4 regions of the Paenibacillus sp. FSL H8-0259 genome follow, and region 4 is predicted to be linked to each of the others. Evidence: predicted binding sites of a transcription regulator. Region 4 holds the regulator's gene; each other region holds the start of a gene.
What was found. The regulator LexA, encoded in region 4, represses DNA repair genes until DNA is damaged. The targets are predictions, from matches to a motif close to CGAACATATGTTCG.
Positions count from the first base shown of each region.

Region 1: NSU01_RS01080 (putative DNA modification/repair radical SAM protein) is a predicted target of LexA. The motif match lies at 3,817-3,830, and genes of this name have one in related genera.
Region 2: recA (recombinase RecA) is a predicted target of LexA. The motif match lies at 1,212-1,225, and genes of this name have one in related genera.
Region 3: NSU01_RS26290 (ImmA/IrrE family metallo-endopeptidase) is a predicted target of LexA. The motif match lies at 5,788-5,801, and genes of this name have one in related genera.

Region 1 covers NZ_CP150147.1:223,977-231,876, reverse strand. Annotated here, with positions in the region: gene NSU01_RS01090 (glycoside hydrolase family 3 C-terminal domain-containing protein) at 9-2,795, opposite strand; gene NSU01_RS01085 (hypothetical protein) at 3,488-3,679, opposite strand; gene NSU01_RS01080 (putative DNA modification/repair radical SAM protein) at 3,874-5,187, shown strand; gene NSU01_RS01075 (TIGR03915 family putative DNA repair protein) at 5,187-6,050, shown strand; gene NSU01_RS01070 (phosphoketolase family protein) at 6,489-7,900, opposite strand, start outside.
Region 2 covers NZ_CP150147.1:4,784,836-4,792,735, reverse strand. Annotated here, with positions in the region: gene NSU01_RS20520 (competence/damage-inducible protein A) at 1-1,009, shown strand, start outside; gene recA (recombinase RecA) at 1,295-2,359, shown strand; gene NSU01_RS20510 (RecX family transcriptional regulator) at 2,494-3,228, shown strand; gene rny (ribonuclease Y) at 3,537-5,078, shown strand; gene NSU01_RS20500 (TIGR00282 family metallophosphoesterase) at 5,341-6,135, shown strand; gene NSU01_RS20495 (stage V sporulation protein S) at 6,338-6,598, shown strand; gene NSU01_RS20490 (membrane dipeptidase) at 6,820-7,809, shown strand.
Region 3 covers NZ_CP150147.1:6,140,279-6,148,178, forward strand. Annotated here, with positions in the region: gene NSU01_RS26240 (M15 family metallopeptidase) at 1-245, opposite strand, end outside; gene NSU01_RS26245 (hypothetical protein) at 497-658, shown strand; gene NSU01_RS26250 (YolD-like family protein) at 695-1,030, opposite strand; gene NSU01_RS26255 (hypothetical protein) at 1,275-1,895, opposite strand; gene NSU01_RS26260 (PH domain-containing protein) at 2,094-2,591, shown strand; gene NSU01_RS26265 (glycosyl hydrolase) at 2,607-4,082, opposite strand; gene NSU01_RS26270 (NucA/NucB deoxyribonuclease domain-containing protein) at 4,310-4,750, shown strand; gene NSU01_RS26275 (hypothetical protein) at 4,990-5,127, shown strand; gene NSU01_RS26280 (hypothetical protein) at 5,176-5,331, opposite strand; gene NSU01_RS26285 (YjfB family protein) at 5,501-5,677, shown strand; gene NSU01_RS26290 (ImmA/IrrE family metallo-endopeptidase) at 5,821-6,363, shown strand; gene NSU01_RS26295 (hypothetical protein) at 6,451-6,615, shown strand; gene NSU01_RS26300 (hypothetical protein) at 7,113-7,310, opposite strand; gene NSU01_RS26305 (hypothetical protein) at 7,423-7,900, shown strand, end outside.
Region 4 covers NZ_CP150147.1:4,545,175-4,553,074, forward strand. Annotated here, with positions in the region: gene metH (methionine synthase) at 1-3,170, opposite strand, end outside; gene NSU01_RS19205 (FixH family protein) at 3,289-3,711, opposite strand; gene NSU01_RS19210 (HAD-IA family hydrolase) at 3,938-4,723, opposite strand; gene NSU01_RS19215 (hypothetical protein) at 4,758-5,285, opposite strand; gene NSU01_RS19220 (DUF896 domain-containing protein) at 5,333-5,542, opposite strand; gene NSU01_RS19225 (LysM peptidoglycan-binding domain-containing protein) at 5,653-6,066, opposite strand; gene lexA (transcriptional repressor LexA) at 6,263-6,889, shown strand; gene NSU01_RS19235 (L,D-transpeptidase) at 7,026-7,364, shown strand; gene NSU01_RS19240 (hypothetical protein) at 7,451-7,900, opposite strand, start outside.

The sequences.
Region 1 (7,900 bases), 3.9 Mb from region 4:
AAAAGCTGTTACACCTGCTTGAATTCAATCCACTCAATTTCTAGACCCGGTTTGACGAAGTCCAGCTTCATTTCATACAGACCGGCCTCAAGTCCGATCTTGACCAGCTTCTGTCTGATCCATTTGCCTTCTGTCCCGTTCGTCTGAATGGTGGTCACTGGCTGTCCGTTCAGGGTCACGTTGCAGGCGCTTTGGGCAAGCTCAGGTTCCGGGGACATGATGCTGACGAAGATCCGGTACTCACCGGCTTCATCCGCCTGGATATAGGTTGGTCCAGACACACTAGGTGCAACCTGTGCGTTCTGGCTCAACACCTGAACCTGCTCAACCGCCAGGGAAGAGTCTGCCTTAAAGGTCTCGACAGCTTCTACAATCTCATGCTTTCTGGAGAAGACCGGTGCCTGCATGATGAATTCGCAAATGTTGATGGCCGAGCGCTGAAGCTCGCCGCGGGTAAGCGTTCCATTCTCCAATGATTCGAGCGTATTGTCATCATAGGCGTTGACTTCCGCACCATAATTGGATACTACCATGTACAGATCGTTCTGTGCCCGGACCATCCAGTTCGTGTTCTTGCGGTCCGCAGTCCCTCCATTCACGACATCATTCATGATTGCCCACCAGTCGGTCATTACAATCCCCCGGAAGCCCCATTCACCGCGCAGCAGCGTGGTATTCAGGTCATAGTTGGAAGCTGCCCAGTGTCCGTTGACCGGATTGTAGGAGGTCATGATTGAATTCGCACCGCCCTGCTTCACAGCGATTTCGAAGCCCTTCAGGTAAATCTCGCGCAGCGCGCGTTCGGATACGACAGCATCCACTTTGCTGCGGTGCTTCTCCTGATTGTTGCAGGCGAAATGCTTCAGCGTGGCATTGGAGCCGCCCTTCATAATACCGCGTGTGCACGCGGCAGCGAAGATCCCGGAGATCAGCGGGTCTTCAGAGAAATATTCGAAGTTACGCCCGTTCAGCGGACTGCGGCGGATATTAAGACCCGGTCCCAGCAAAGCATCCACCTGGTTGCGTAACAATTCCTGGCCTTCCATAACATACAGCTCTTCAACCAGTTCTGCATTCCATGTAGCAGCAAGCAGGGTGCCAATCGATACCTGGGTTGCCTTCTGTCCGCTGTCCATCCGGATACCGGACGGGCCGTCTGCTGTAGCGGCAACCGGAATACCGTAACTGAACAGGCTGTCGCTGACTCCGCCGAAAGCCGAAGCCGTCCCCGGCGTAACCAGCGGACTGCTCATTCCTTCGCCTCTGACAATGGCCGCCAGATCATGGTCGCTGAGCTGGGCAATGAACGTATTCATGCTGACTTTGCCTTCATGAACATCTCGCAAGGTATGGCCCTGATTGCCGGTCTGTACCAATGTCTCCGGAAGATTGCTTTCAATCCGCGCTGCCATATCTACCTTGCGTACCGGCACCTCAGCAGAGATCAGTTCATAAGAACCGTCTTCCTTCCGGGCCCCCGGTTTCATTCTCTTGAAGCTCTCAGTCGGTGCCATCGCCTCTTGCAGCTGCTCTACAACCTTAAGCTCATCCAGAACATAACCTGCTTGTCCATCTACGTTAACTTCCGTCACGGCTTTAACACTGGTTCCCACGTAGAAGCGGTAGGTTCCAGCTTCCAGTACATAAGCGGAAGGGTGCCCTGTCACTCCGGCGTCATCATACGAAGCCAGAGAATGGAGCGGGAAGCTTACCGTAAGGTGCTGGGACTCTCCCGGCTCAAGCAGCTTGGTCTTCCCGAATGCCGCCAGCGCTTTGGCTGGTTTGCCCAGTTGTCCCTGCGGCGCTTCATAATATACCTGCACCACTTCTTTACCGGAGTAGGTATCTCCTGTATTGGTTACAGTTACACCGATCTGAATCTGTGGTTCACCCGCCTGGTCCACCAGCTTCGCTTCCTCCGGCGCAAGCTCAAAGGCGGTGTAGGAGATGCCATAGCCGAATTCATACTGAACCTTATCCGGACAGAAGGTCTCGAAATAACGGTATCCTACATAGATATCTTCCTCATACAGGTTCTTGAACTCATTGCCGTAGTTGCTTGTGGACGGGTAATCCTCAATGGAATACGCGATCGTATCCGTCAGCTTGCCGCTTGGCGTCACCTCTCCGGCCAGTACATCGGCAATCGCATTGCCGCCTTCCATACCGCCATGCCAGGAATAGATCACAGCAGAGATGGGATGTACATATCCGGCATCGTTAACCCAGCTCATATCCATAATATTCGAGACATTGAGCACAACAACAATCTGTTCAAAATGAGCCGTAACCTGCGTAAGCATAGCCTTCTCATCTTCCGTCAACCGGTAGCTTCCCGGTGCATCGGCATTGTCCTGATCCTCACCGGCGGTACGTCCAATCACTACGACAGCCTTGGCCGACTGGCTTCTTGCTTTCTTCACCAGCTCATCCGTAAGCGGCATTTCCTTCTGGTTCCACGGCTCAGCCGCCCATACTTTTCCGCCGTCGTCAAACGGGTTAAGTCCGATCCAATCCTCGTAAGCTGCTGCCAGTTCTTCATTAACACTGATGTTCTTCTTGCTGCGCAGACCGTCGAGCAGGTTAGTCGTATATGCAACATGAACACTTCCGCCTGATCCTGTACCGCTGCGGTAGTAATTCACTTGTATTCTGCCAAAAATGGCAACGCTCTCGCCGTTTCCAAGCGGAAGCACCTGCCCCTCATTCTTAAGCAACACCGTGCCCTCTGCGGCTACTACCCGGCTAAATTCTGCAAAACCCTCTAACGGCACTCCGATATTCTGTGTACTCAATTGGTTTCCTCCTGTTTGTTCGTTTCCCAACGTGTATTGATTCTATAGATAACACCCTCCCTTACGGGATTCACGATATCTTGAACCTTTGTTGTTATTTATATAGCATATCCTTCTAAGAATAAAAGCTACAGCCCTAATATACAAGCTCTGCAGCTTAAAAAGCAAAACCGGGCAACCGCATTCTCTTCGCCCGGAACCCCTCTTAAGAACAAAATCGCCCGGAGGGCGAATCAGCACCTTACTACATTAGATTAGTTCCTTGATCACCGTTGCCGGCTAAATTCCCATTAAAATTAGTAGTGACATACAATGGTGGTCATAGGGGTATCATGCATTCCGCATAATTAATTGGAAAAACGTATCCTAATTTAGGTTTATTCGAGAGTTAGACGTAATTAAATGGATAAACGTCATTTATTCTGTTGCATTATCTCGACTCTGATCTATTTGTAGCCTATTAAGTGCTGTTTTTCCAACTGTTGCTTGGCAAAGGCTCTTACGTTCATTAGCAAGTGGACAAAATCCATCTATTTCTGGCCGCCGCCGCAGCCCTCCCCTCCAATGCTGTTTCCATCTAAGGTTTGGGGAATGGTGTAATTCCCCAAACCATGAAAAAAGACACCTGTGCGGGTGTCTTCAAATGTTCTCGCATACAATTCGTTTCACCCGGGGAACTTACGGACTTCTATTTATTTGCGGCGGCGGCTCTTCATCATACGGTTATACATTACAAGAGCGGCAACAACCATACCAAGCATGGCGACGCTGCTTGCCGATTCCTGCGACATCCCAAACATCAGACAAATACTTGAAACCAAGGTTCTCGTAAGCAACGCAACCGCAATCAGCATGATTGGCCGCCAAATGTTGTATCCTCTCATTCCCAGCAACACTCCTAACCCAATTTTCAGAAACAGTACAGTTCTAAATGCTATGAACCATTAGAAACTATTATAGCATAATAAGGAATGCGCATACATTCTGCACGGGTAACCGGCACATAGAGATGCCTTTGACAAGAACATACGTTCGTTATATACTTTCCTCTATGAGGGGGCTTGTGATCGTGGATGTTATGGAGAAACTTGAGATTCTGACCGCTTCGGCCAAATATGATGTAGCCTGCACTTCAAGCGGTTCAGACCGCAAAGGCCAGGCCGGAAGCTTGGGCAGTACTGCTGCAATGGGCATCTGCCACAGCTTTGCGGCGGACGGCCGCTGTATTTCGCTGCTGAAGGTGCTTATGACCAACGCCTGTGTATATGATTGTGCCTATTGCATTAACCGCAAATCCAATCCCGTCCGCCGGGCGGCTTTTACCCCCGAAGAGATCGCGGATCTTACCATGCAGTTCTACCGCCGCAATTACATAGAAGGGCTGTTCCTCAGCTCAGGGATTATGCGCAATCCGGATTATACAACCGAGCAACTGATAGCAGCACTGGAGCTGCTGCGGAATGTGTACCATTTCAACGGCTATATTCATGTAAAAGCGATTCCCGGATCTGACGACGCCCTGCTGTCCAGACTCGGACTGCTTGCTGACCGCATGAGCGTCAATATCGAGCTGCCCTCGCAGGAGAGTCTCGGGGTTCTCGCTCCCGACAAGAGCAAAGTATCCATTCTGAAGCCGATGGGGCTGATTAAAGACCGGATTACGGAGAACAGCTCCGATATCGTTAAATATAATCACGCTCCCCGCTTCGCTCCCGCCGGCCAGAGCACACAGATGATTGTGGGCGCCTCGCCCGATACGGATTATCAAATTCTGAATCTAACGGAGGGCCTGTACAAGAAGTACGCATTGAAGCGCGTGTTTTTCTCTGCCTATACCCCGGTGATCGAGGATTCGCTGCTGCCCTCTTTGGACACCGAACCTCCGCTGCTGCGGGAGCACCGGCTCTATCAGGCTGATTGGCTGCTGCGCTTCTACGGCTTTCAGGCAAGCGAATTATTGGACGAAGCCGTACCCAACTTCAATCCGCTGCTTGATCCGAAATGCAGCTGGGCCGTTAACCACCGGGAGCAGTTCCCGGTTGAGATCAACCGCGCTCCGTATGAAATGCTGCTGCGTGTACCCGGTATCGGCGTAAGGAGCGCACAGCGGATAGTGAAGGCAAGACGGGCGGGAACGCTGGATTTCCAAGCGCTGAAGAAGCTTGGCGTCGTGCTCAAGCGGGCCCAATTCTTCATCACCTGCAAGGGCAAACCGCTGGAAGGGCTGAAAGTCAGTGAACATACCCTGCTTCGTTCACTAATGTCCGGCCAACAGCTGGCCCCCTATCAGCCGCACCAAGTTGAGCAGCTGACCTTGTTCGACGACCACTACGCAGCGGCCTTGCCGGCTGCAGGAGGATGGGCGGAATTCAAGAAAGGAGCGGAAGCCTGATGTTCAAGCCGTCCGCTCTGGCTTATACCTATGATGGCAGCTTTGAAGGGTTGCTGTGCTGTGTATTTGAGAGCTATACCTGGAAGGAAATTCCGCTTGCTGTTCATTCAGAAGGTGCGGAGCAAGGCCTGCTGCTGGAATCGAAGTGGATCGAAACCGACAAGGCGAAGGCGGAGAGAGTCCTTAAGTCCATTCCGCTCCGCATCTCACCGGAAGCGGAGGAACTGGTCCGTCTGGGGTTCTGGTCAAACACACCGGGGAAGGAACTGCTGCTGCTGAATTTTCTGTATCTCGGCTTCAAGCATGGCCGCAAGGTGATGAATATGCTGGCCGATGATACGGTACACGCCTTACAGAAGGCGGTTCAGCAGCTTCGGCGGGAAGGTCATCTGTATCTGGGGTTTGTCCGTTTCTCTGTATACGGTCCGGTCATGGCTGCGGTTATTGAACCGCAGGGATATATCCTTCCGGTCATTCAGGAGCATTTCTGCGACCGGTTCCAGGGCGAGAGCTTCATGATCTACGACCAGACTCATGAAGTAGCGCTGATTCATGAACCCGGACGGGAGGCCATCATTCCGTTAAGCGGCTGGACCCCGCCTGAGCCGGATGAAGCTGAAGAGGCTTATCGCCGCCTGTGGACAGGGTTCTATCACGCGATCGGAATCAAGGAGCGCCGAAACGACCGCCTGCGCTCCTCGCTGATGCCCAAGCGGTACTGGAAGCATATGGTTGAGATGAACGGCAGTAATGGCGTCCCTGCACTCGCTGCTGCGCAGCGGAAAAAGGCGTTACAGCCGGAGCCGCCGAAGACAATCGGCCCGCTCCCGGCTTCACTCAGACAAACAAATACTCATACTTAAGCATTTGTGACCTGAGCACCTTGGACACTCTGCCCAGTTCCTTATCATTTTGCTCTATGAATTGCAGTACAGAGTAGCGATTAAACCGGAGGGTTGTATCAAGTGCACGGGCCTGTTTGGAGAAATCTTTGCTGAACGGTTTGGCTTTGACGCTTCGCAAAGCAACATCTATTGGCATACTTAAAGGATAATCTGCCGTGTCTGATAATAGACTTAATCCATGATCGAAATAGGGACAAAGCTGATATCCTGAATTCCCGTGAATAAAGGCGATATTGTTCAAGTCGGATAATCAACACTATCATTTTCTCTCAAAATGCATTGGTTATAATATTATCCAGCACAAAAAGAGTGCCCCGCAGTCATTATCATGACCACCCGGAGCACTCCCTTCTTGAGAACTTACTATTTAATTCAATTTACACGTGTGAACGTTAATTAATTCAAAGCCTTCCATACCCAGTTCTCAACCTCTGGAAGATCGATGCCTTCTTCACGGATGTATTGGTTATGTTTCTTCACCATGGCATCCATTTCATCAGCAATCGCCTGATATTTGCCGGCATCCGGCAAACTCAGCACAGCTTCCTTCGTGAGGTCGAAGCGGTCCATCTGGTTGAGTACGCGCATATCGAACGGTGTAGTGATGTCGCCATTCTCGCGGTAGCCATGTACATGCAGGTTATGGTTGTGGCGGTCGAAGAACAGGTCTTTGATCAGGCCTTCATAGCCGTGGAAGGCAAAGATGACCGGTTTATCCTTTGTGAAAAATTGATCAAACTCCTCGTCAGATAAGCCGCGCGGATCGAGCTTTTGGCTTCTCAGCTTCAGCAGATCTACCACGTTGATATAGCGGATTTTCAGCTCAGGCAGCTTCTCATGTAGAATCGAGATTGCAGCCAAGCTCTCCATAGTAGGTTCTGTACCCGACGAAGCAATAACCACATCCGGCTCTCCGCCCTTGTCGGTGCTTGCCCAGTCAATGATTTTGAGGCCTTTGTCCACCAGTTCCTGAGCTTCATCTGCCGAGAACCACTGCGGACGCGGGTGCTTGGACGATACAATCAGGTTGATCTTCTGACGGTCATTCAGGATGGTGTCGAAGACAGCCAGCAAGGAGTTGGCATCCGCCGGCAGATACTCACGGATAAATTCCGGCTTCTTGTCAGCCAGATGACCCAGCAGACCCGGATCCTGGTGAGTATAACCGTTATGATCCTGCTGGAACACAGTTGATGTGGCAATGACGTTCAAGGACGGGATATCTGCGCGCCAAGTTTGATCTGTAGCCTTGCGCAGCCATTTGAAGTGCTGGGTAATCATCGAATCAACAACTCGCAGGAACGCTTCATAGCTGGCGAAGAATCCGTGACGTCCGGTCAATACATAACCTTCGAGGAAGCCTTCCGCCTGATGCTCGGATAATTGGGAATCAATGACACGGCCGTAAGGAGCCAGGAATTCATCCTGCGGTTCCTGGATGGAATCCATCCACTGGCGTTTCGTTACCTCAAACACAGGTCCCAGACGGTTCGACATCGTTTCATCCGGTCCGAAAATTCTGAAGTTGCGGTTCTCTTCGTTGAGCGTTACAACCTCCTTCAGGTATTTGCCCAGTACAGCCATATCCTGCGCGATCACTTGACCCGGTACGGAATTATCCAGTGCATAGTTGCGGAAATTCGGCTTGTGCAGATCTTTAATCAGGTTACCGGCGTTCGTTACAGGGTTCATCCCCATACGTCTGTTACCAGTAGGCAGAATCTCAGCCAGATCAGCGTTCAAACGGCCATTCTCATCAAATAATTCTTCAGGTCTGTAGCTGTTCAGCCATTCGAGCAATGCAGGCG
Region 2 (7,900 bases), 240 kb from region 4:
TGCTATGGATCATGTGCAGCGCTTCTTCGATGACCGCAAGATTGTCATGACCGAGAATAACCGCAAGCAGGCGCTGGTGATTGAAGGAACGACACCGTTGTCTAATGAAATCGGACTTGCGGTAGGTATTGCTTTTGCAGAAGATAACAAGTATTACATCGTACTGCCGGGTCCTCCCCGGGAGATGAAGCCGATGTTCACAGATAAAGCCAAGCCTTGGCTGCAGCAGCATGCACTTACCAGCGAAATGCCGATTTACTCCAAGATGCTTAAGTTTGCAGGCATTGGCGAATCACTGCTGGAGGACAAGCTGATTGACCTGATCCGCGGCCAGAGCGATCCTACGATTGCTCCTTACGCCAAGGAAGGCGAAGTGACAGTGCGTATTTCCACCAAAGCTCCGTCTGAGCGTGAGGCTATGGTTAAGCTTGATGTGCTGGAGAAGAAGATTGCCGATATTCTGCCGGAGAATCTGTATGCCAATATTGATGTGCCGCTTGAACAGCTGATTGTCGACTGGATGGCGGATGCAGGCCTGACGCTTAGTGCTGCTGAGAGCTGCACGGGCGGACTGCTGATGGAGAGCATTACGAACATCCCGGGCAGTGCATCCATGTTCGCCGGTGGAATCGTCTGTTATTCGAACGATTTGAAGAAGAAGCTGCTGAATGTGCCTGCAGCTATGCTGGAGGGGCCTGACGCACCCGGTGCGGTCAGCCGTGAGGTAGCCGAAGTGCTGGCAGAGCAGGTGCGGATGATCGGGGATAGTGACTTTGGCTTGTCTGTTACGGGTGTAGCCGGGCCGGGATATTCTGAACGGAAGCCTGTGGGGCTGGTATTCGTCGGACTGGCCGAACGCGGCCGGAAGACGGAGGTATACGAGCTGAATCTCAAGGGAACCCGCGAGAATATCCGCCTGCGTACAGTCAAGGCTTTGCTGTACCGCCTCTGGCGCCGGCTGGAGGAACGCAAAGTGGCTACCCCGCTTGAAGGATCGGCCTTGCAATAATCAACCGGGCCGGTATATAATTTGTTCATACGGAAGAACCGTGGCATAGAAATTCTCTGCTGCGGTTCTTTGTTTATATTCCCCGCTGGCGTGACCTCTATGATCCACCGCGTGAGACCTTTTGAGGATTAAGCCCTGTGTGTCTATCATCCGGAAGGAGGCTTACAATAAAAGGGAGTATTAACCCGGGAGACAAAAAAAACGAATGTATGTTCGAAAAAAAGCTTGGCAAGACCTCCAAAACACGTTATTATAATACTATAAACAGTGAAGGAAGTGGTCTGATTGTCAGATCGTCGTGCAGCGCTTGATATGGCGCTTCGTCAAATAGAAAAACAATTCGGTAAAGGTTCGATCATGAAACTGGGAGAATCCACTCACATGAAAGTGGAAGTTGTACCTAGCGGATCTTTGGCACTTGATATTGCACTAGGTATTGGCGGACTTCCCAAAGGACGCATTATTGAAGTATACGGACCGGAATCATCCGGTAAGACGACCGTTGCACTTCATGCTATCGCAGAAGTACAGAAGCTTGGCGGACAAGCTGCTTTCATCGATGCGGAGCATGCTCTTGACCCTAAGTATGCGAATGCGCTTGGCGTTAACATTGATGAATTGCTGCTATCCCAGCCGGATACGGGCGAACAGGCACTGGAAATTGCTGAAGCTCTCGTTCGCAGTGGAGCTGTAGACATCATCGTTGTGGACTCCGTTGCAGCATTGGTACCGAAGGCCGAAATTGAAGGCGACATGGGAGATTCCCACGTAGGTTTGCAGGCCCGTCTGATGTCCCAGGCATTGCGTAAGCTTTCGGGTGCCATTAACAAATCCAACACGATTGCCATCTTCATTAACCAGCTTCGTGAGAAGATCGGAGTTATGTTCGGTAACCCTGAGACCACTCCGGGTGGACGCGCTCTGAAATTCTACTCCTCCGTTCGTCTCGATGTACGCCGGGTAGAGAGCATTAAGATGGGGAACGATGTTGTGGGTAACCGCACCAAGATCAAAGTTGTGAAGAACAAGGTAGCGCCTCCGTTTAAGCAAGCGGATGTGGATATCATGTACGGCGAAGGGATTTCCAGAGAGGGAAGCCTTGTGGATATCGGTACTGAGATGGATATCGTCAACAAGAGCGGCGCCTGGTATTCTTATGAGGGCGAGCGTCTTGGCCAAGGCCGTGAGAACTCTAAGCAGTTCCTGAAAGAACATCAGGATATTGCTCTGTTGATTGAGAATAAGATCCGCGAAGCAAGTAACTTATCTACTCTGGTAGCTGCACCAACAGAAGCTGATGTGGTTGCAGAGCAAGAGGAAGAAGAGAAATTGCTGCTTGAGATTGAATAATGTAAGCTCCAGGTCCTTAGCAATTTAATTTTAATAATGAAGATAAGATATAAGGCGCCCTGTGATGAATGAGCAGGGCGCTTTTTCGTAAATTAAACAGGCATTATGTCTATGTTAACGAGGTGAGTGACAGTATGGTGATACAATTGGATTCTGAGCCGGATGAACAGGATGTACAGATTCTGGCCGATTTTCCCGAAGATGAGGAACTGGTAATTACGCGTGTAGAGCGTCTGAAGAAGTCGAACTACCGTTATTTGATTCATTTCGGTGCCTATAACGTGACTGTTCATGAAGATGTCATGATTAAATACCGGATGATTTCCGGAAGCTCGTTTGTGAAGGCGGATCTGGAGGAAATTGTTGCTGCCGATGAACGCCAGCGGGCCTATGTAGAAGGTCTGAAATACCTGGAACGCAAGCCCAGAACGGCACAGGAAATGGCCCGCCGTTTACGGGAGAAGGAAATAGGGGAGACTGTTATTGCCGAAGTTCTGCTGCGGCTGCAGGAGGAGCGGCTTCTGGATGACCCCCTGTATGCCAAGCAGTGGGCGGAACAGCGCATAACGAACCAGCGTAAGGGCAAAATGTGGATCCGCCAGGAGCTTCGCGAGAAGGGGATTGATAAATCGCTGATCTCTGAAGCACTGGATCAGATCACCCCTGAGCAGGAAATGGAGAGCGCACTGCAGACCGGGCGGAAGAAATGGAATTTGCTCCGGGGAGATATAAATGAGAAGCGGCGCAAGACGGGAGCCTTTCTGATGCGCAGAGGATTCTCCGGTGAAATGGTACGCCAGGTGATCCAGATTCTACGTGCGGAAGAGGATTCTGCGGGGGAAGAAGAGGAGATTTTCGATCTGGATTGATTCTCTTGACTTTAATGCGTTTATCGACTCTCTTGACAATGTCTTTTTATAAATAATAAAATATAACATGAATCGGCATAAACTAAGAATCCTTTTTCCTTCCCAAAAAGCAGACTCTTATGATCCGGTTCGCGTACAACTCATATGAAATGTAATCGCCGGATAAGGCGGGCAGTGTGCATGTGCAGCATGTGCAGTATGGCAATCGGTGTATTACCGGTTTTTTGTATGGTGATGAACGGATAGTTTAACAACTGCACAAATACCCAAGGGTAAGCCTTGGAGGATATCAACGAGGAGGTGAACAGATGGAAACAGTGATCTGGGTCATTATCGTTCTCGTTGTAGCTGCAGCATTCTTTGGATTCGGTTATTTTATTCGTAAATCCCTTGCAGAAGCTAAGATTTCAAGCGCAGAGAAAGAAGCCGTAGTCATCGTGGAGAACGCGAAGAAAGAGGCGGAGGCGCTGAAGAAGGAAACGGTACTCGAGGCTAAGGACGAAGTTCATAGAATCCGTACCGAAGCTGAGAAAGAAACTCGTGAACGTCGGAATGAAATCCAACGGCAAGAGAGACGTTTGCTGCAAAAGGAAGAATCGCTGGATAAAAAAATGGAATCGCTTGAACGAAAAGAAGAACAAGTAGCTAACAAAGAGAAACGAATTGATGAAACCCAACAGCAGATTGATGTTATTTACAAGAATCAGGTTACTGAGCTGGAACGTATCTCCAATCTGAGCATCGATGATGCCAGAAGTATCATTCTCAGCAATGTTGAACAGGAAGTTCGCCATGAAACTGCTCAGATGATTAAGGAAATAGAACAGCAGGCCAAGGAAGAAGCGGACAAGAAAGCCCGCGAGATTATTACACTGGCTATTCAACGCTGTGCAGCTGATCATGTGGCAGAAACCACGGTTTCTGTTGTTACATTGCCGAATGAAGAGATGAAAGGCCGGATTATTGGCCGCGAAGGCCGTAACATCCGCGCCCTGGAAACTCTTACGGGGATTGATCTTATTATTGATGATACGCCGGAAGCGGTTATACTGTCAGGATTTGATCCGATCCGCCGTGAGGTGGCCCGTACAGCACTTGAGAAACTGGTGGCTGATGGACGTATCCATCCGGCACGGATTGAAGAAATGGTGGAGAAATCCCGTAAAGAAGTGGATGAGCGGATTCGTGAATACGGTGAACAAGCTACCTTCGAGGTTGGCGTTCATGGTCTGCATCCGGATCTGATCAAAATTCTGGGCCGTCTGAAATTCCGTACGAGCTACGGTCAAAACGTACTTAAGCACTCCATGGAGGTTGCTTATTTGACTGGACTTATGGCCGGTGAGCTTGGGGAAGACATCGTGCTTGCAAAACGTGCCGGACTGCTGCATGATATCGGCAAAGCGCTTGATCATGAAGTAGAAGGCTCGCATGTTGAAATCGGCGTCGAATTGGCGAAGAAGTACAAAGAACATCCGGTGGTTATCAACAGTATCGCATCCCATCATGGAGATGTCGAAGCTACCTCGGTGATTGCTATGCTGGTCGGAGCTGCTGATGCATTGTCAGCTGCACGTCCCGGCGCACGCCGCGAAACCCTGGAAACGTACATCAAACGTCTGGAGAAGCTGGAGGAGATCTCCGAGTCCTTCGAAGGCGTTGAGAAATCCTATGCTATACAAGCAGGCCGCGAGGTCCGCGTAATGGTACAGCCTGAGAAGATTGATGATGCGGAAGCTTTCCGTCTGGCCCGTGACATTACGAAGATGATTGAGAGTGAGCTGGATTATCCGGGTCATATCAAGGTTACCGTTATTCGTGAGACACGTGCTGTAGAATACGCTAAATAAGCAAGGAAATCGGCCCCCCTGCGGGGCCTTTTTTCTTGCATACCGCTAGCGGCCGCATGAGCTGAATCATAGTCAGACGGGTAAGCCCTGAGTTTGGAACCATGCAGAATCGGTGAAATTAAACTTATAAATAAGTTTTGTACGAAGAGTATTCTCAAAAGCTGATGCTTACAAAACTTAAGAGTATGCTTTCGATGCGAGTTTTGTACGAAGTAAAATTCCAAGAAGCTGATGCTTACAAAACTTTTAGGAGGAGAAAATCATTAAAGTTTTATTTATCGGTGACATCGTTGGCAATACGGGCAGAAAGGCACTGCGTGAAATGCTGCCATCTCTGAAAAGTAAATATCAGCCGCATATTATTATTGCCAATGGTGAGAATGCAGCAGCCGGAAGAGGGATCACAGCGGCTATAGCCAATGAATTTTTCAACTGGGGTGTGCACGGGATTACGATGGGCAATCACACCTGGGACAACAAGGATATCTTTGAGTTCATTGATGACGAGCCGCGGATCATCCGTCCGGCTAATTTTCCTCCGGGGACTCCGGGCAGAGGGTACACTGTGGTTAAAGGCAACGGCAAACAGCTGGCAATTGTGAACCTGCAGGGCCGCACCTTCCTTCCGGCGATTGATGATCCTTTCCGCATTGGCGAGGAGATTGTGGAAGAGCTGCGCAGAGAGCATAAATGTATTCTGGTTGATTTCCATGCTGAAGCCACCTCCGAAAAAATAGCAATGGGCTATTTCATGGATGGCCTCGCCTCGATCGTTGTAGGCACGCACACTCATGTACAGAGCAATGACGATGTGATCCTGCCTGGAGGCACGGCTTATTTGACAGATGCGGGCATGGTTGGTTCAAGAGAAGGAATTCTGGGTATGGAAAAGGATGCGATCATCTATAAATTTACAACTCAGCTTCCCTCCCGGTTTGTAGTCGACGAAGGCAAATGGCAGCTGCACGGTTTATTTGCAGAACTTGATGAAGCTACGGGTAAGGCGACACGACTGGAGAAGATCCGGCTGCGTGAAGATGAATGGGTGATGAGCTAGAGGATTTACAAAGAATCAGGGTTTTCGGGAAAAGTCGCTTGTTTTGGGTGAAGTGTGATATTTATTATATCGAAAAAGAGTATCTTTTGAACTAATTTCTCCAGAGAGGTCCGCAAAAAGAAGGAATTAAATCTTCTCTCGCGAATAACATCTACTGTAGTGGAAGAAGAACACCATCATTTTCCCAGGGGAGGTACTTACTATGGATGTATTAAAAGTATCAGCTAAATCCAATCCAAATTCCGTTGCTGGCGCACTAGCAGGTGTTCTTCGCGAACGTGGATCGGCCGAGCTACAAGCTATTGGAGCAGGAGCACTGAACCAGGCAGTCAAAGCAGTTGCCATCGCCCGGGGATTTGTCGCACCTAGCGGAGTCGACTTGATCTGTATCCCGGCTTTTACGGATATAGTGATTGATGGGGAAGACCGGACGGCGATCAAACTTATTGTTGAACCCAGATAATTATATGACCTTTTTAGATTGAGCCTGTTTACATTGTAAACAGGTTTTTGTATTTTTGGGGTGCCCCACTTTGTGGGGTTATTTTGATATATAAGAATGTATATGCTTCGTAGCCGCTTCCACTTACTGTCCCGTCTCATCCCTGATGCTGTGGCATACACTTATAAATAAGAGATTCCACCGTTATTCAGTTCTACAAGAGAAGGGAGACGATCTTTACAGTGAGTGTCAAGAAGCTGAGAGTGGCGGATTTCCACTGCGATGCCTTAAGCAAGCTGCAGGCCAGTCCGGAGATAGATTTCAAGAATGACCCCCGTCTGGACGTGACAGCAGAGCGGCTGGTGGAGGGGAATGTCGAACTTCAGGTTTTTGCGGTTTATTTGTCGGCGGACCGCGGGAGAGCGAAGTTTGAGGATGTTCTCGGGCAAATTGAATTATTCCGGCAGAAGGTAGTTGGCCCAGGGGGCCTTCAGTGGCTCCGCTGGAAGGAAGAGGCAGATGAACAGATACTTACAGCCCCTGCCTTCGGGATGCTCTCTTTGGAGGGCGTGGACGGTCTGGAGGGCAATCTGTTCTATGCACAGCTGTGCTTTGAGCTGGGAGTGCGTTTCCTGGGGGTAACCTGGAACTACGCCAACTGGGCTGCGGATGGTGTGCTGGAGCAGCGCAACGGCGGTTTCACGGAGAAGGGGAGGAAGCTGATCGAGTGGTGCAACGGAAGCGGTATGCTGCTGGATGTGTCCCATCTGGCACCGGCAGGCTTCTGGGAGCTGGCGGAACGCAGTAAACGCCCGTTCATAGCTTCACATTCCAATAGCGCGGCCATCTGCGGCCATCCCCGCAATTTGAGTGACGGGCAGATTCAGGCGCTGATTGCGGTGGACGGGCGGATGGGATTAACCTTTGTCCCCTGGTTTGTACGTGACGGGGGAGGGGCGAAGATTGATGATATGCGGAGGCATATTGAACATGTCTGCGCGCTGGGAGGCTCGAAGCAGCTGATGTTCGGCTCAGATTTTGACGGCATTGAGATGTGGGTCGAGGGCCTTGAGCATCCGGGCAAATATGCGGAGTTTACTGACTTGCTGCTGAGGTACTATCCCGAGGATGAGGTGAAAGGCTGGTTGTGCGGGAATGCGCTGACTTACCTAAGAACGCATCTGCCTTCTTCTGCGGGAGTGAATCCGCTGTCCCCACCAGAGGGATTATAAAATGGCAAAACTATGACAATCCGTTTCTCGGATCGTAAAATGTCGAAAAAAAGGCGCTCATTGTGATGAGGGTCTTTTTTTTTAAGGGTAA
Region 3 (7,900 bases), 1.6 Mb from region 4:
GCCAGCCCGTAATTGTGATAGCTGTTCCCGCCCTTGGCATTGGTTACAATAGCGCCTTTCTTCGTTCTTCCCTGCGCGTATAGTGCATTCTGCTCGGCAATGGTGCGCATTCCCTGGGTAATGAGGATCGGAATCCCTCTGGCATAACTCCGCCGGATGAGCTCTGTAGCACCCGCCAGCAGCACCGGATGCAGATTGCCCAGCCACCCTGCCGATTTACTCTTCACTTGATCCAAAGTCAGCATATACTCACCCCCTGGTATAGTAAATGCCCCCTTGTACAATGTTGCATGTACACTTTCCCCCCTGCATCCGCCCAAGTTTGCCAGGCTCCCTGAAGCATACGAAATAAGCCCCCAGGCAATCCTGAGGGCTTTAATGAGGCTTGATCCAGCTTAGCGTAAACAGGAGCCAACAAGGATGAATTGCTGCCCCACAGGCCACACTAACATGGAGTACCGTTAATCCTTAATCCCGCATGGAAAGGTGGACAACCATGGATATTCACAGTGACAGCTATAAGGTAGCCGCACTTAGCGATCAGGAGGATGTTGTTGAGGTGATCCGCGAGGCCGAGTCGGCCATCGCCCGGATGACCGGGAATCCCGGAGTCACGCTGATTGCTTATGAAAAGACGGAAACCGCCGGGAGAAATTAACCGCTCCGTCCGCTCCGGCCAGCTTCGCCTGCACCCTCAGACGATATAGGCGTCCACAATATCATCCACGTTCAGCCACTTCCATTCCTCCGCCCACTGCAGCTTGAATTCGCGCGAGTGGGTGTGAATGGAGGTCACAAATCCGCTAAGCAGCTTGTGCTCAAGAGGGTCAAACAACACTACCGTTACCCGTACATGACTCCGCAGCGACAAAGCCAGCGTATGCTCAATCTCCTCCAGCTTGTGCTCATCCGGAACCGGCCTGACGCTTTGCCACGTCTCCCGTTCACCTCTACTGATTACGCGCATCTGCTCCGGCAGTACTGTCCGGTTGCTGTCCCACAGGTTATTGCCCTCCAGCTTTTTGCCCATTGCCGCTCCCCCAATCTATGGTCTGTATACAATACCGCAATACGTTGTCCGCTCATCAACCGAACGTATGTTTGTATTATATCCGTGATCCGGCTTTTTAAGCAAGCAGAAATATATGTAAGCACCAAGACCTGGAAGGAACCATACCGGACTCCGCCGGCACAACAAAATAACCCCACAGCAGTGGGGCTAGCTTGAATTCATTCTGGTAATTACTCAGGCACTAAACGGGGATGAATACTTTTTAATTGGCCGTGTTTCCTGCCGTGCTCTCTGTCGTTGCAGCTCCCGTATCCGTCTTCGCAGCCGCGTCCGCTTCTGACGGGTCCACAATTAGACCTTCTGTGCTCTCTTCCGGGTCAATCAGTCCGGCGGCCGCTCTGGCTTCATTCAGCTTGGAGATGCCGTACAGCATCGCTACATCCGCCTGCTGGTTCATTGCATTGAATTCCTCGGCAGTTACATCGGGAGAAACCGCGCTTTTGGAGGCCTGCTCTTTAATGGAATAGGCACTTTTAAAAGCAATAATTGAATCTCTGAGCAGCGTCTGGATGGTGTCCGGCAGGCTCTTGGAAATCTTCACATCACTCACCTGATCGGCAATATCGGAGGCTGTATCCTGGAACTCGTCTACGGCCTTCTGCAGCTCCTTCTCGGTTGCCTCTCCGGTTGAATAAGAAGTTAAGGTGGTGTTGAAATTTTCCAGCGAGGATTTACCCATTTCATCGAATTTTGACATTTCATTGTAAAAGCTCTGAACTGTATCCTGCACTACTTCCTGCGAAGCAGGTTCTGCGCTGTCATTGCTGCAGGCACTTAGGACTACAACCATCATAAGTAATCCTGCAAATAAAAATCGTCTCATATTTATATCCCTCCACTTAACAGAATAATATCGAATTTTGTTAAGTGCAAATGAAATTAATGTAAAATCGGCCGGGATGAAACATTTTCCTGAGATAAAGCGTATTCACAGAAAGAAACACAAGAAGAACCCGGTAGTGACTGGGAATTCTTGTTATACTATAATCAAATTATCCGTTATACGAGAGGAAGATATCTTATGCCTTATTGCACAGCCTGTGGTGCGGAATATAAGCAAGGCGCCAAATTCTGCGGAGAATGCGGAGCAGGTACAGAGGATAATAACGCTCCGGCAGCAACACGCCGTCCGGCGGCAGGCCGGGTCTCCGGAACAAGCACAGAAACCGAGCTGTGGCAGGGTAAGCCTGCGGGCATATCCGACCGGCTCAAGGGGCTTATTGGACTCAATACCACCAGATACACAATTACAACCCAGCGGATTATGGTGAAGAGCGGACTGATCGGCAAGGATGTCGAAGAAATCGAGCTGCTGCGGGTCAATGATTTTTCCGTCACGCAGTCGATTCCCGACCGTATATTAGGCATTGGAACGCTTACGATCCTCTCGGATGACGCCTCGTCGCCGCAGCTTCCTTTCCGCAAAATCCGCAAGGTTCAGACCGTAAAAGACGTGCTGCGACAAGCCGTCCGCAACGAAAAAGTCGCCAACAACATCAGCTACCGCGAACAAATCTGACCTAAGGCCTTACTGTTAAGGAAGATACAAAGCCCCTGCCGGAATTACGCCTTTGACCTGGCTGGGGCTCTCCCACATCAGCACGGCCCGCGCATCCCCCTGGTTCTCGTAATACTCCACCTTCAGCTCATGCAGCTTACCCGCAATCAGCTTCACACTGCCTTGCCGTTCCTGCCCGCTCTGCTTCATCCAGCTGTCAATAATCAGCTTGCCGTCGATCCACACCCGGATGCCATCATCCGAAGAAGTATAGATGGTGTAAGTCTCACTGTACACCGCACTTAGCCTGCCGCTCCATCTTACCGAGAACAAATCTGCACCAATAGCCGGATCAGGGGCTGCCTGTCTCCAGATGAAGTTGATGTTGGCATCCGTCCGGGTGAGGGCGGGCGTACCGCTGAGCGTAATATTATTATAGTACTGGCCATACAAGCCCGGCTTAGGAATACCGCCCGGTGATGGATCCATTGCTGCCGCCTTTGCTGCATATTCGTCTCTCGTGAACACGAAATTATCCTTCATAAAAGCTTTGATCACCGCATCACTGTTCTTCTCATACAGCAGCTTGCCCCAGGTCATCTGGTAGCTCCATTTGTTCTGGGAACCAGCCAGCAGGGCTGCCGGAGGAAGCTCCCCATTCTCGCCAATGGCGATCAGCTTGCCGCGCCCCAGATCCCAGAGGCTGTCATGATGGCTCCCCTTGAAGTCCGCGTCATAGATATCCAGTGCCAGCACATCTACTCTTCCGCTGCCCGGGTAATATTTCGCAGGTTCGTCACACCACTGATTCTTCGCATTCGGACTCCACACCCACAGCAGATTCTGCAGCTTGTGATATACGGTATACCGCTCGAACATAATCTCCCAGAGGGTGCTGAAGGAAGACTTCTGCCCCCACCAGAACCAGCCGCCGTTCATCTCATGGTAAGGTCTCCAGAGCACAGGTACACCAGCATCCTTCAGCTTTTTGAGATACACGGCTACTTTGTCCAGCTCTGCAATCATTGCTGTGTATTGGACGGTTCCCGGAGTAATATATTTGTTGAAATCTGCTTCGCCGAGGCTCATCGAGACATTCGCCCAGGCCGGAGCGGTTCCCGGCAGATTGGCATGATAGCTCATCGTCACGATTCCCCCGGCCTGATGCCAGCGGACCGCACTGTCTGTGACGGCCTGCCGCTGGCTGCTGATTTGCTGCTCCGTCTGGTTGCTGATGGCACCCATTTCATAGCCGTGAAGTCCCGCATAGCTCCCGCCGGTATTCTTCAGCTTCACGCTGAATTCATCCGGGCTCTCCAGATAATCATGCTGTCCGCTGATCACGCCTTGCCCCTGCAGCCAGTATAAGGTGTTCAGCAATTTACGCGCCGGCAGGGCCAGCTCCGCATCCGCAGGACTCATCAGCACACTGCGGAAGGCGGCCTGCCATTGTACATCCCCTACCAGCCGTGACGCGGAATCCAGCAGATCTCTGAGTACACGCTGTTCCACTTTATCCACCATCCTTTTCCATCTGTTTGTACATTTTATGGCGAATTATGTAACATCAGAACGGCGGATAGACAAGAATTACGTCTGTTCCAATCCCGCAGTCATACGCTATACTATTGTGAGCGCAGGCTTCATGCGCCCACAATACTTAAGCGTATGCTTCCGAAGCGAGTTTTGCCGGAGCTTATCATTGGAAGCTATGCTAACAAAACTTTTAAGGAGCAGATATGAAAGCCAAAAAATTCATCACCAGTCTCATTATTGTTGTTCTGCTCAGCCTGGCTGCTTACTACTTCGGGGAGAATGGTCAGCTTCCGTCCCAGACGCCGTCTTCTGACAATTCGGAGGTTGTCCGGCTGGAATTCCCATCGGGCCGCTATCCGGAGACCGCCAGACATATTCAGGAAGCGATTGAGAACGGGGAGTCCCCCATCTGCACGATTGACCGGAATGAAGCCGAAGAGAACCGTAAGGAATCCCTGAAGGGCGTACCCACCAAAAAAGGTTATGACCGCGACGAATGGCCGATGGCGATGTGTGCGGAAGGTGGAGCCGGCGCTGATATTGAATACATAACTCCCAGCGATAACCGCGGAGCTGGAAGCTGGGTCGGCAATCAGCTGGAGGACTTCGCAGACGGTACCCGCGTAGAGTTCATGTTCAAATAGGCAGAATGCCTGAATGCTCCGGCTACCGCTACCGCAAATGATTGCTGATAAGAAACAGATCGCATATTAGCCGCTCTCCTCTCCGTCATATAAGGACATTTGCATGCCTGTTATGCGAACGACAGTTCTTTATGCAATTTCACCCAAATAAAGCGTAAAATAGGGTGGGATATTATTCCATAGACGGAGAGCAGGGAGTGTTCTATATCTGTTATCGGGGGAAAAGGCTGTACGGCCCTATGTCCGAGGCTGAAGCCTTACAGGAATGGTTTGCACTTGCAGGTACAGTCAAGGAGTTGTATATCATTGAAACGGATGAGCATACAGGCAGAATCAAACGCCAGATCGGTCCGGCGGCACGCAAAAAAAAGAAATAGCCCCATCCGGCCTCAGGCCAGACAGGGCAGCACTTGTTCAATGCGGTTCTAGAACAAACAGGCTTTAGTGATAATAACCAGCAGAATGAACAGAACCAGAATCGCACCAGTCGAAGTCCAAGGGCTTACAACCGGAACAATCGGAGGACCCTGATTAACTCCACCGACGTTATTTCCACAACCGCAACCATACTCTGCTCCCATAATTTAATTCCTCCTCTTGAATATTGAATACAGCACAGAATATGTGGAAATCTAACCGGTGGCATGGGCCAATTGGCAAAGAAATGCCATTCACCTAACGGCCAAGCCCTATTCGGTCGATATAAAAGGTGGATGCGCTGCTTCAAAAAATCTTGGAGGAGGAACACAAATGGATATTGCTGCACTATCGGTTGTCATGAACCAGTCGTCTTTATTGCAGGCTGCGGGATTACAGGTCATGAGTATTGCCAAAGATCAGGCACAGACGGATGCCCAGAATATGGTCCAGATGCTGAGTCAGGGCGCACACCCCACCTTGGGAAAAACACTTGATATTCGCGCCTGATTGCTTTATGCTTACATACATAGGAACACCCGTTCCATATCCATTCAGCTGCTGACTATTGAGTGTGCTGATTGCTTAGCCCTTCAGGGCTTTTCTTTTGACCTTTAATACGAACATACGATCTTATATTGAGGTGATTGATTATGCAATCCTATTATCAGATGACTGCGTTGGAGAAATGGACAGAGGATTTATATCAGCGCATCGGTGTCCGCCAGCCGTCCGACATATCCATTGAATACATAGCCGAGCGGCTGAATATCTGGATTCATTATCTGGATGTCCGAAGCAAGAGCATTGAGGCCAGCGCTGGAATGTACAGCATGTTTATCGACAACAGGCTTCCTCCCGAACTGCAGCGGCTGGAGTTCCTCCATGAGCTGTGTCATCTGCTCCGCCATGCCGGCAAGCATACTCTGATGCCTGAACAGTTCACGCAGGCGCAGGAGGATGAATCGGAGCGGTTTATTCTCTATGCCGCCATGCCCTATTCCATGATTTCTGCACGGACACTGCCTGAACTGCGTGAGGATGCCGTGCCTGAGCTTGCCAGTACCTTCCAGGTTCCTGTGGAGCTGGCTCTGCAGCGAATTGACCAGATCCAGCGGCGGATTTTCCAGGGGCAATTGATGGCCGTAATGGAAAGAAACGAAGACAGAAAATTAATCCATAGACATATTCGCTAAGCGCTGCGGGGATAATACCGGCATAGACATTAGAACAACAGATGTACCTCTATGCATGGTTACATTTCAACCGTAAAGGGGAGCGACATGGAAGCCATAAAAGTCATTCAATTATTGCTGACCCATCCGGATTACAGCGTAGATGCAGTTCATCCCGAAATTCCGGATTTTGTCGGCATTGAGACCATTGAAGTGGACCACGAAACGCAGACCTTCTCCATCTTACTGCAGGAACCCAAGGAGTACGATTAAACCTCCGTGAAGAATAATCAGCATATAGAGAGCTGGCTCAGTCCATAACCTTTCACCCTATAAAGAAGTGACCCCGCCAATATCCGGCAGGGTCTAAGGTTTCTATCAGGGGGTATATATACACTATACTCACCGTTGCTTAAACCAACCTTAAATCAGGCTGAACAGGTTCTGATTATGGGCAAAGGGTCAGGGGACTGCAATTTTCAGTTTTCTCTTGTGCTACCATATTGTACAATAATGGGAGTAACTGCAATTTATTATCCCCGCGGACGGAGTGATTCTATCACTATCAGGACAATCAAGAAATGGATCGTAGCCGCTCTAGTCTTTCTAAGCCTATTGAGTATTCTTTACTATTTACTATCCAAGGTCGTATTCGAATACATAACGTTCTCAGATCCCTATAATAATATCTTTCAAATGATCGCAATGGGCATCATGCTTATTGTAGCGCTGGTCTGCACTTCTCTGCTGATTAATGACAAGAATAACGACTAGCCGCTGCTGACAAACTGGATAATCCCGATACCCGCCATTGCCAGGGAGATTCCGAGTATTACCGCAAGCATGATCCAGACTACCTTTTTGGTGGACTGCGGGGGCGGGTTATAGTTCTCCATCACAGCAATCCGTTTCTCCAGCGCAGCAACCCGCTTCTCCAGTTCACGGTTGTTATCCTCTGCTTCACTCATTGCCACTCTTTCTCCACTCTCCTCTGGTTATATATTTTTTAATCGTTTCATCATGTTTCTGTAACTTATATCCAGCTCCCATCCCTTACTATGGACAAGGGAGGTGTTTGTAGTGGAAATTCTAAGAAGTGTTTGGTTATTGCTGCAACTTGCAGCTGGTCTTTGGGGGTTCACATTTAATCCGATGCCCGCACAAGCCGCTGATACAGGTGCTTCTGTGTCTACAGAGAACATTCAGACTTATCAATATAATTTGGATGAGGTGCACGGTTGGAAGGTCACTTCGGCCGGTTCCGGGATGTTCAGAGCTGATAATGCGATCTACCAGACGGCCGATAGCGGCAAGACCTGGGATAAGCTCAGTGATTCGGAGAATGGAACCTTACCGTCCGGACCGGTTGGAGCATTTACATTCAGTAGTGCGGATAACGGCTGGCTAACCATCAACACTCCGCAGCCAGGGACCCAGCGGCTGTACACAACCGGAGATGGCGGAGCGCACTGGACCCAAGAGAAGCTTGAAGTGCCTGATCAATACGCCTCTTCCATGTTCGATCCTGCACCGCCTGTTTTTTTCAGCTCAACATCCT
Region 4 (7,900 bases):
TGGTGAACGCGTTCAGCCAGGCCTTCTGCCACCTCCAGCGCTACTGCCTGCAGGGCATGGGAACGGAGATAATCTCCCCGGTCCTTAAGCTCAGTGGACAATTCACGTACACCATGGCCGGCGGTTACGACCAGGAACCCGACGTAATCCATAACCCCGCTGTCCACCGGCTTCAGGAAGTCGGCGAGGCAGAGATACGGCTCAACGTTTTGCCGCGGGAAGGTAAAGGTATGCAGCACATTGGCAGCGTTCTGCGGGTCATAGATCAGGATATCATTCCCGCTCGACTGGGCCGGGAAGAACTGATACATGGCATGTGGAACAATGGTACCTTCCAGCATCGCCTGATGCAGAATATCGTCTACGGTTTCTTTCAATTCCACTGTACGCGCATCTCCCGCTGCCAGCTGCGCTTCCACGGAACCACGCAGCCCCAGATGATGACCGAGCAGCATCTGCATGTTCACATAAGGAATAATATGTCCAAGCGGATAATTTCGCAGGACATGACGTTCCAGATCCGGCGGGGAAAACACAGGGGCATCGGCTGAAATCTTGGAGCGGACGGCACGCGTCAGCTCGGGAAGCGGCTGCTGAGGAGCTACAGCAACGGCAGCCTCTGCCTCTTGGCGTACCTCTTCCTCAATCTTGCCCCGCTCCAGCGGATTCATCAGCCGGTTGGCGATATCCAGGCCGTCCATGGCATCCTTGGCGTATAGTACCAGGCCGTCATATTCAGGGCGGATACGGGTCTTGGTGAACTTGCGGGTTAATGCCGCACCGCCGACCATAATCGGCACATCGATACCGGCAGCGCGCAGATCCTGCGCCGTCAGTACCATCTGCTGCGCCGACTTCACCAGGAGGCCGGATAATCCGATGGCGTCAGCTTTTTCCTTGCGGAAGGCTTCAATTATATTCTCTGGCGGAACCTTTATCCCCAGATTGACGATCTCGTAACCATTATTGGAGAGGATAATCTCCACAAGGTTTTTGCCGATATCATGCACATCGCCCTTAACGGTTGCGAGCATTATTCTTCCTTTAACCGAGGTCTCATCCTTCTTCATAAACTGCTCCAGATGACCGACCGAGGCCTTCATCACTTCAGCGCTTTGCAACACTTCAGCAACAATCAATTCATTGTTGTTGAACAATCTGCCGACTTCCGACATCCCCGCCATCAGCGGACCATTAATAATCTCAAGCGGACCGGATAACTTCAGGGCTTCGTCCAGGTCAGGAATGAGCCCTTCCTTGGTTCCTTCAACGACATACGAGGCGAGACGTTCTTCCAGCGAGAGATTGGAGATCTTCTCTTTCTTCTCGACCTTCTTCTCCCGGAAAGCCGCTACGAACGCAGACAAAGTATCGTCATTCGTATTATAAATCAGCTGTTCGGCAAGCTTGCGTTCTTCTTCCGGAATGGAGGCATAACGCTCCACCTTTTCGGTATTCACAATTGCATAATCCAGCCCGGCTTTGGTGCACTCATAGAGAAACACTGAGTTTAGCACTTCACGGCCCGCTTCCGGCAGCCCAAAAGATACATTGCTTATGCCCAGAATTGTATGAACGGAAGGCAGAGCTTCCTTGATCAGGCGGATACCGTCAATCGTCTCTTTCGCAGAACCGATATATTGCTCGTCACCTGTTCCGACAGGAAATACAAGGGTATCAAAGATCAGATCTTCAGCGGCCAGCCCGTATTTGTTCACCAGCAGATCGTATGAACGTCTGGCAACCTCCAGCTTGTCCTTAGCGAGAATCGCCTGCCCGGTTTCATCAATTGTGCCCACAACGATCGCAGCACCGTATTTATGAATCAGCGGAGTCACTAGCTCGAATTTCTCTTCACCATCTTCAAGGTTAATGGAGTTAATAATCGCCTTCCCCTGGCAATATTGCAAGGCCAGATCAATCACCTTCGGATCGGTGGTATCGATCATCAGCGGGACTTTGACCTTCTTCACTACCAGCTCGAGGAAACGTTTGATATCCTCTGTCTCATCACGGTCAGGGTCTTGCACGCAGACGTCAATGACCTGCGCTCCGCTCTTCACCTGTGCGCGGGCAATCTCTGAAGCTTCCTCATACTTGCCTTCGACAATCAGCCGCTTGAACTTCCGAGATCCCAGCACGTTGGTCCGTTCACCGACCATGTAAGGACGGTTATCGCTCTCAATGTACACGGGCTCTATGCCGGAGAGTGCCGGCGGATGGATGCCATCCAGCCCGCGCGGCGGATATGCCGACAGGGCTTCGGCCATCGCCCGGATATGATCCGGGGTTGTGCCGCAGCAGCCGCCGGCAATGTTCAGCCAGCCCTTCTCGGCGAAGCCGGCAAGCTTGCGGGCAAGTGAATCCGGAGATTCATGGTAGTTGCCGTTCTCGTCCGGAAGCCCGGCATTCGGATAGCAGCTTACCGCTGCTGAAGAAATGGCCGACAGCGAACGGATATGATCGCGCATGAATTCCGGTCCGGTCGCACAGTTTAATCCGACAGAGATCGGCTTAAGATGCTCCAGCGAAATGTAGAAGGCCTCGATGTTCTGCCCCGCAAGCGTAGTCCCCATCGGTTCGATGGTACCTGAGATCATCACCGGCAGTGTAATTCCGCTTTTCTCGAAGGCATTGTGGATGCCTATACTTCCGGCCTTCACATTCAGCGTGTCTTGGGAAGTCTCCAGCAGCAGGGCATCTACCTTGCCATCGATCAACGCGACCGCCTGCTCCTCATAGCTGTCCACAAGCTCCTGGAATGTTACTCCTCCGGTTACAGAGAGTGTCTTGGTTGTCGGTCCCATTGCCCCTATAACGTACCTTGGGCGCTCAGGTGTATCATATTTATCTGCGGCATTACGCGCCAGTCTGGCAGCCTCCAGGTTAATCTCCCGGGCCCGCTGCGGGATATCATATTCTGCAAGCACCACAGAGGTGGCGCCGAATGTGTTGGTCTCAATCAGATCCGCACCGGCTTCCAGATATTTCTCATGAATATCCTGAATCACCTCCGGCCGGGTAAGCACCAGCATTTCATTACAGCCATCCAGCTCATCCCCGCCGAAATCCTCGCCGGTAAGCGGCACCTGTTGAATCATTGTGCCCATGGCTCCGTCTAGTATCAATATGCGTTGCTGCAAGCTTTCTGCAAGTGTGAATTTGGCCACTTTCAATCCCCCCAGTAAAACATTAGAGTAAGTTTAGCAGAATAAAGGGAATTCGGAAAGCCTTCCTTTCCACCCTGCATTATTTGTATTGACAGTATAGCTACAGCTTACAAGCTCATCATGGCTGTACCGTGAGTTCTTTAGACGGCATAGAGTGCTGCGTCCGGGCAGTCACATGGGAAGTGACCGTATAGCTGCCGGCTTGCTCAAATGTACGTTCACTTATATAAGCTCCTTCTCCGTCACTTGCCCCTTTCAGCTGAGTGCTCTTGCCTGGCTCTGCATTATCTACAATTTCGAAGATCACTTCTTTGGCGTCCTCAACAACTTCTCCGTCCTGACTAATGACTGCTTTAAAAATCACCTTGTCGTTAACGGATATTTCCTCCGGACTCCAGCTTAGCTCTACCTTGATAGGTACCATTGAGGAATCAGCAGCTGCATGCATATACATATCCTCTTCATTATTCCCTGAACAGCCGGCAAGCGTCATACCCATGACAATGCAAATGAGACCTCTAAGTATCTTTGGCTTAATCATCTGGAGCCCTCCCGGTTCATCGATAGATTCATCTTCATGTTAACAACGAAAGTCAGATTGCTTTCTTCCTTATTATACACATTTTATTCAACTTGTCGGAAATAAGCTTCGTTAACCGCCCTATCACATGAGAATAGTCATATACATGAACTACATTTGTCCAAATCCTCGCAGGGATATCAAAAAAGCCAATATCCTATAAGGATACCGGCTTCATCTAATTCAGTTATAGGGAGTGTACCAATGGCAGAAGCTCCGAAAGATGGCTGATCTGATAATCCGGAGTAATGTCCGGGTCAGGAGTCTTGGCCGTCCGGTTGATCCAGACCGTCGTTAGACCTGCGGCCAATCCTCCGAGAATATCAGTCGTAAGCTTATCTCCGACCATGACCCCCTGCTCAGGCGTAATATCCAGCAGTCCGAGGGCATGCTCGAAGATTGTCTTGTCCGGTTTCCCTTTACCGAAGCTTCCAGAAATGACAATATGGTCAAAATACGGAATAAGCTCAGGTACACCATCAAGCTTCTCCTGCTGAAGTGCAGGACAGCCATTAGTCAACAGCAGCAGCTTCACCTTGCCGCGCAGCTCATCCAGCACCTGAAGCGTCTCTTCATATATATAAGGACGGCTGCGGCGCTCAGCGGCGAACTTGGCCGCGAGGCGTTCCGCCAGCGCTTCATCGTCCACTCCAAGAGAGGCAAGGCCGCGGCGCCAGGATTCGGTGCGGTAGGCCGGAGCAAGCTGTTCCAGCTGCCGGAATTCCGGCTGGTCTCCAGCTGTGAAGTTAGCCCATAGTGCCTCAAAAGGATTAATCCCGATCAGCTTCGTGAACGGAAAAGTCTCGTAAGACTCATAAAGCGCACGCGCTTCTCTGCGCACCGCCTGTTCAAGCTCCTGCGGATCAACAGAATCCCCTGCAGCCTCAGAGGCGTAGCGGAATGCTTCTTCCACACTTCGATCATCCCATAGCAGTGTATCGTCAAGGTCAAATAGTACGGCGGTAATCGGCATTTCGTTCTCCCACTCCCTATGCTGGTCTATCTTACTATTCGTGCACTACTTCAATGTTGTTGTTCTTGCCGAATTGTTCCAGGCGTGCAGCCATAGCGGCGGTATCATACCGGTTGATCAGCTTGGAGAAAATCCACTGCTTGCGCTTGCCTTTATACTTAATGGTAACTACACTGCGCGACAAGGTAATCTTCTCGATTTCAGCTGCTGGCAAAAAGCGTTCACGGTTGTATTTAATAGTAGACAGACGGGCGCGTTCCACCTTAAGGAACGGACGGCGGAAGAATAGCAGCGCGGCAAGCAGGAAGTACAGCACTACCCCCAGCCAGTTGGCCAGTATTCCGCTTCCTTTCGCTTCATCAATGGAACCGACTACCCAGAACATAATGCCAAGCAACAGCAATACGACAGGGAATACAATATTCCGGCCTTTGAAAATATCGGTGCTCTTTGCAGCAGCTTTAGAGCTCGTTGCATAAATCGTCTCTTTTCCCTGCTTCTTTCTTTGCTGATTGATTTGCTTGGTGTTGCGTTGAACCATTCTTTCCCAAGAACGGGCCATGTTAGTTCCCCCTAGTCATCCTGTATTATCTATGAAAAGGCCGCAGACTAAGCTTTACGTCCGTTGTTGCCTTCTTCATGCTCCGGATTATCCACAATCTCAATGGTATCAAGCTGGGCCCGGAAATTGCTGCGGATATTGCCCAGATAAATCTCGCGGAGTTTGGCGCGTTCTGCCAATTCTTCCTCATTCAGGCCGCTTTCCTTATGTTTGCGTGCCAATTCATTGATGCGTGCGACCAATTCGTCAATATTCAATACTTTCCCCTCCCCTATAAATTCATTCTAACTTTGCCATGAGAAAAAGAGCTTGTCAAGGTCTACCCCCTGAAAGCTCTCTTAGTCGAACACCATTATGCTTCTTCCGGTTAATATACCGGCACGGACAGTATATCTCCTGCCTTAATTCCACTGTCCTTCAGACCATTTGACTTCTTGATTCCTTCTATATATACAGCAGTCCTCATATCATCCGGTTTATTCTTGAGGGCAATGCGCCACAAGGTGTCTCCGCGTTCAACTACTATCCGTTTCTCAGGCTTCATTAAAGTGACAGAACCAGCGAACACATTACCGACTACTGTAAATCCGGAGATCGTGAGTAATAGTATCAGAGATATCTTGATAAAGCTGACCTGGCGGAATATTGAGGTAAGTACAGACAGCAGGCGAAGGGTCTTGTCTCTGAATTGTGCCAATGGATTATGGGGTAATGGATTACCGGGAGCGGACACCTTGATATCCTCATTGTAGATACTATTGTAGGTACTGTATTTTAACATAAACATCGTCCTCCAAACACTTGTTCTTACTTTCGAAAATAATATAACACGAACATGTGTTTTGATCAATAGTTTTTTCGAACAACTGTTCCCTTTATTTTTCAGGCTATAATTCTCACAATTTAGAACTTATGTTTGTACGAACGGCAGTTCTATGTTATAATTTTCCCAAACATAGTATATGGGGTTGATTCCGATGTCAAAGATTTCGAGTCGCCAGCTGGCGATCCTGGAATTTATACGTAACGAAGTCCGCAGCAAGGGTTATCCTCCGTCCGTTCGGGAAATTGGCGAAGCTGTTGGCCTGGCCTCCAGTTCTACAGTGCACGGTCATCTGGACCGGCTTGAGAAGAAAGGCCTGATCCGGCGCGATCCTACGAAGCCGCGTGCAATTGAACTGCTCGGCCAGGAAGATTCAGAGAATGTACATCAATTCGTCCAGACGGTTACCCGTATCCCTGTAATTGGCAAGGTTACTGCTGGTGTTCCTATTACCGCTACAGAGAATATTGAGGATTACTTCCCGCTTCCTACTCATTACGTAGGGGATAACAAGGTATTCATGCTTTCTGTACTCGGCGACAGCATGGTTGATGCCGGTATTATGAACGGCGATTATGTTATTGTCCGCCAACAGCAAACCGCTGACAATGGTGACATCGTTGTTGCGATGACTGAAGAAGATGAAGCAACCGTTAAGACCTTTTACAAAGAACGTGATCATATCCGGCTGCAGCCGGAGAACCCGGCTTACGAGCCTCTCCGCCTTAACCGCGTTACTATTTTGGGCAGAGTCATTGGATTATTCCGCGATATCCATTAATCTTTCTCCTCCATAATCAGGCTGCTCCGCATCACGCGAAGCAGCCTTTTTCCTCTTTAGATCCTGTTACGCTTGCCCAAACTCCGAACCGCTTTAGCTATCCGCACATATCCTGTTACAAAGGAGTGCTGATCCCATGCCCAACTATCGAATTATTGTCGACCTTTCACAGCGCATGCTTTATCTGCTTGATAATGACACCGTAACCAGAGGATTTCCTGTCGGCATTGGCCGGATGCTGACCGTCTCGCCGGTAGGCGAGTACACGATCATTAACAAGCAGCCCAACCCGGGCGGACCGTTCGGAGCCTTCTGGATGGGCCTGTCCAAGCCACATTATGGAATTCACGGAACCATTGACCCTTCCTCCATCGGCCACATGGTCTCCCACGGCTGTATCCGCATGTATAACCAGGACGTGGTCGCGTTGGCTGCTATCATTCCCATTGGCACCCGTGTAACCATCAGGGAGTAGCCGCAGTCATGCAGCCGCCTATAAATTTCTATATTGAACACAAGAACCCCTCTGACGGGTTTTCGCCAAAGGGGTTCTTCACAGCATTATTGCACAGTTTGCTCATAACCAAGCTCGTCCAGAATATATTCAGCCAGACTCCACTGTTCCGCAGGTGAGTCTTTGCTTTTTTTGGCGTAGACCAATGCACTCTTGGTAACTTTCTCGATCAGCCTGCGTCCCTGCTCTTTGGTGATGGACACTTCCATCCCGGAGCGGCCCACCACCTCAGACAGACAAAAGAACGCAATCCGCATCGCGTAATTGTCTCTGCTGAGGAAATAGAACAAATGAGGCACGTTCTTGAGCAGACGGTCAACCCAGTTCGTAATCTCCCGAACCTGATAGACTTCCCGGCGATCCTGCTCATACCCATTGAATATAATTATGATTTTGCCCCGTAGCCGCTTCTTCTCATATTTCTTAAATTCACGCAAATAGCTCTCCAGCCGTCCCTTCTCCACATCTTCTCTGGAGACATTCAGCACGGTGGATCC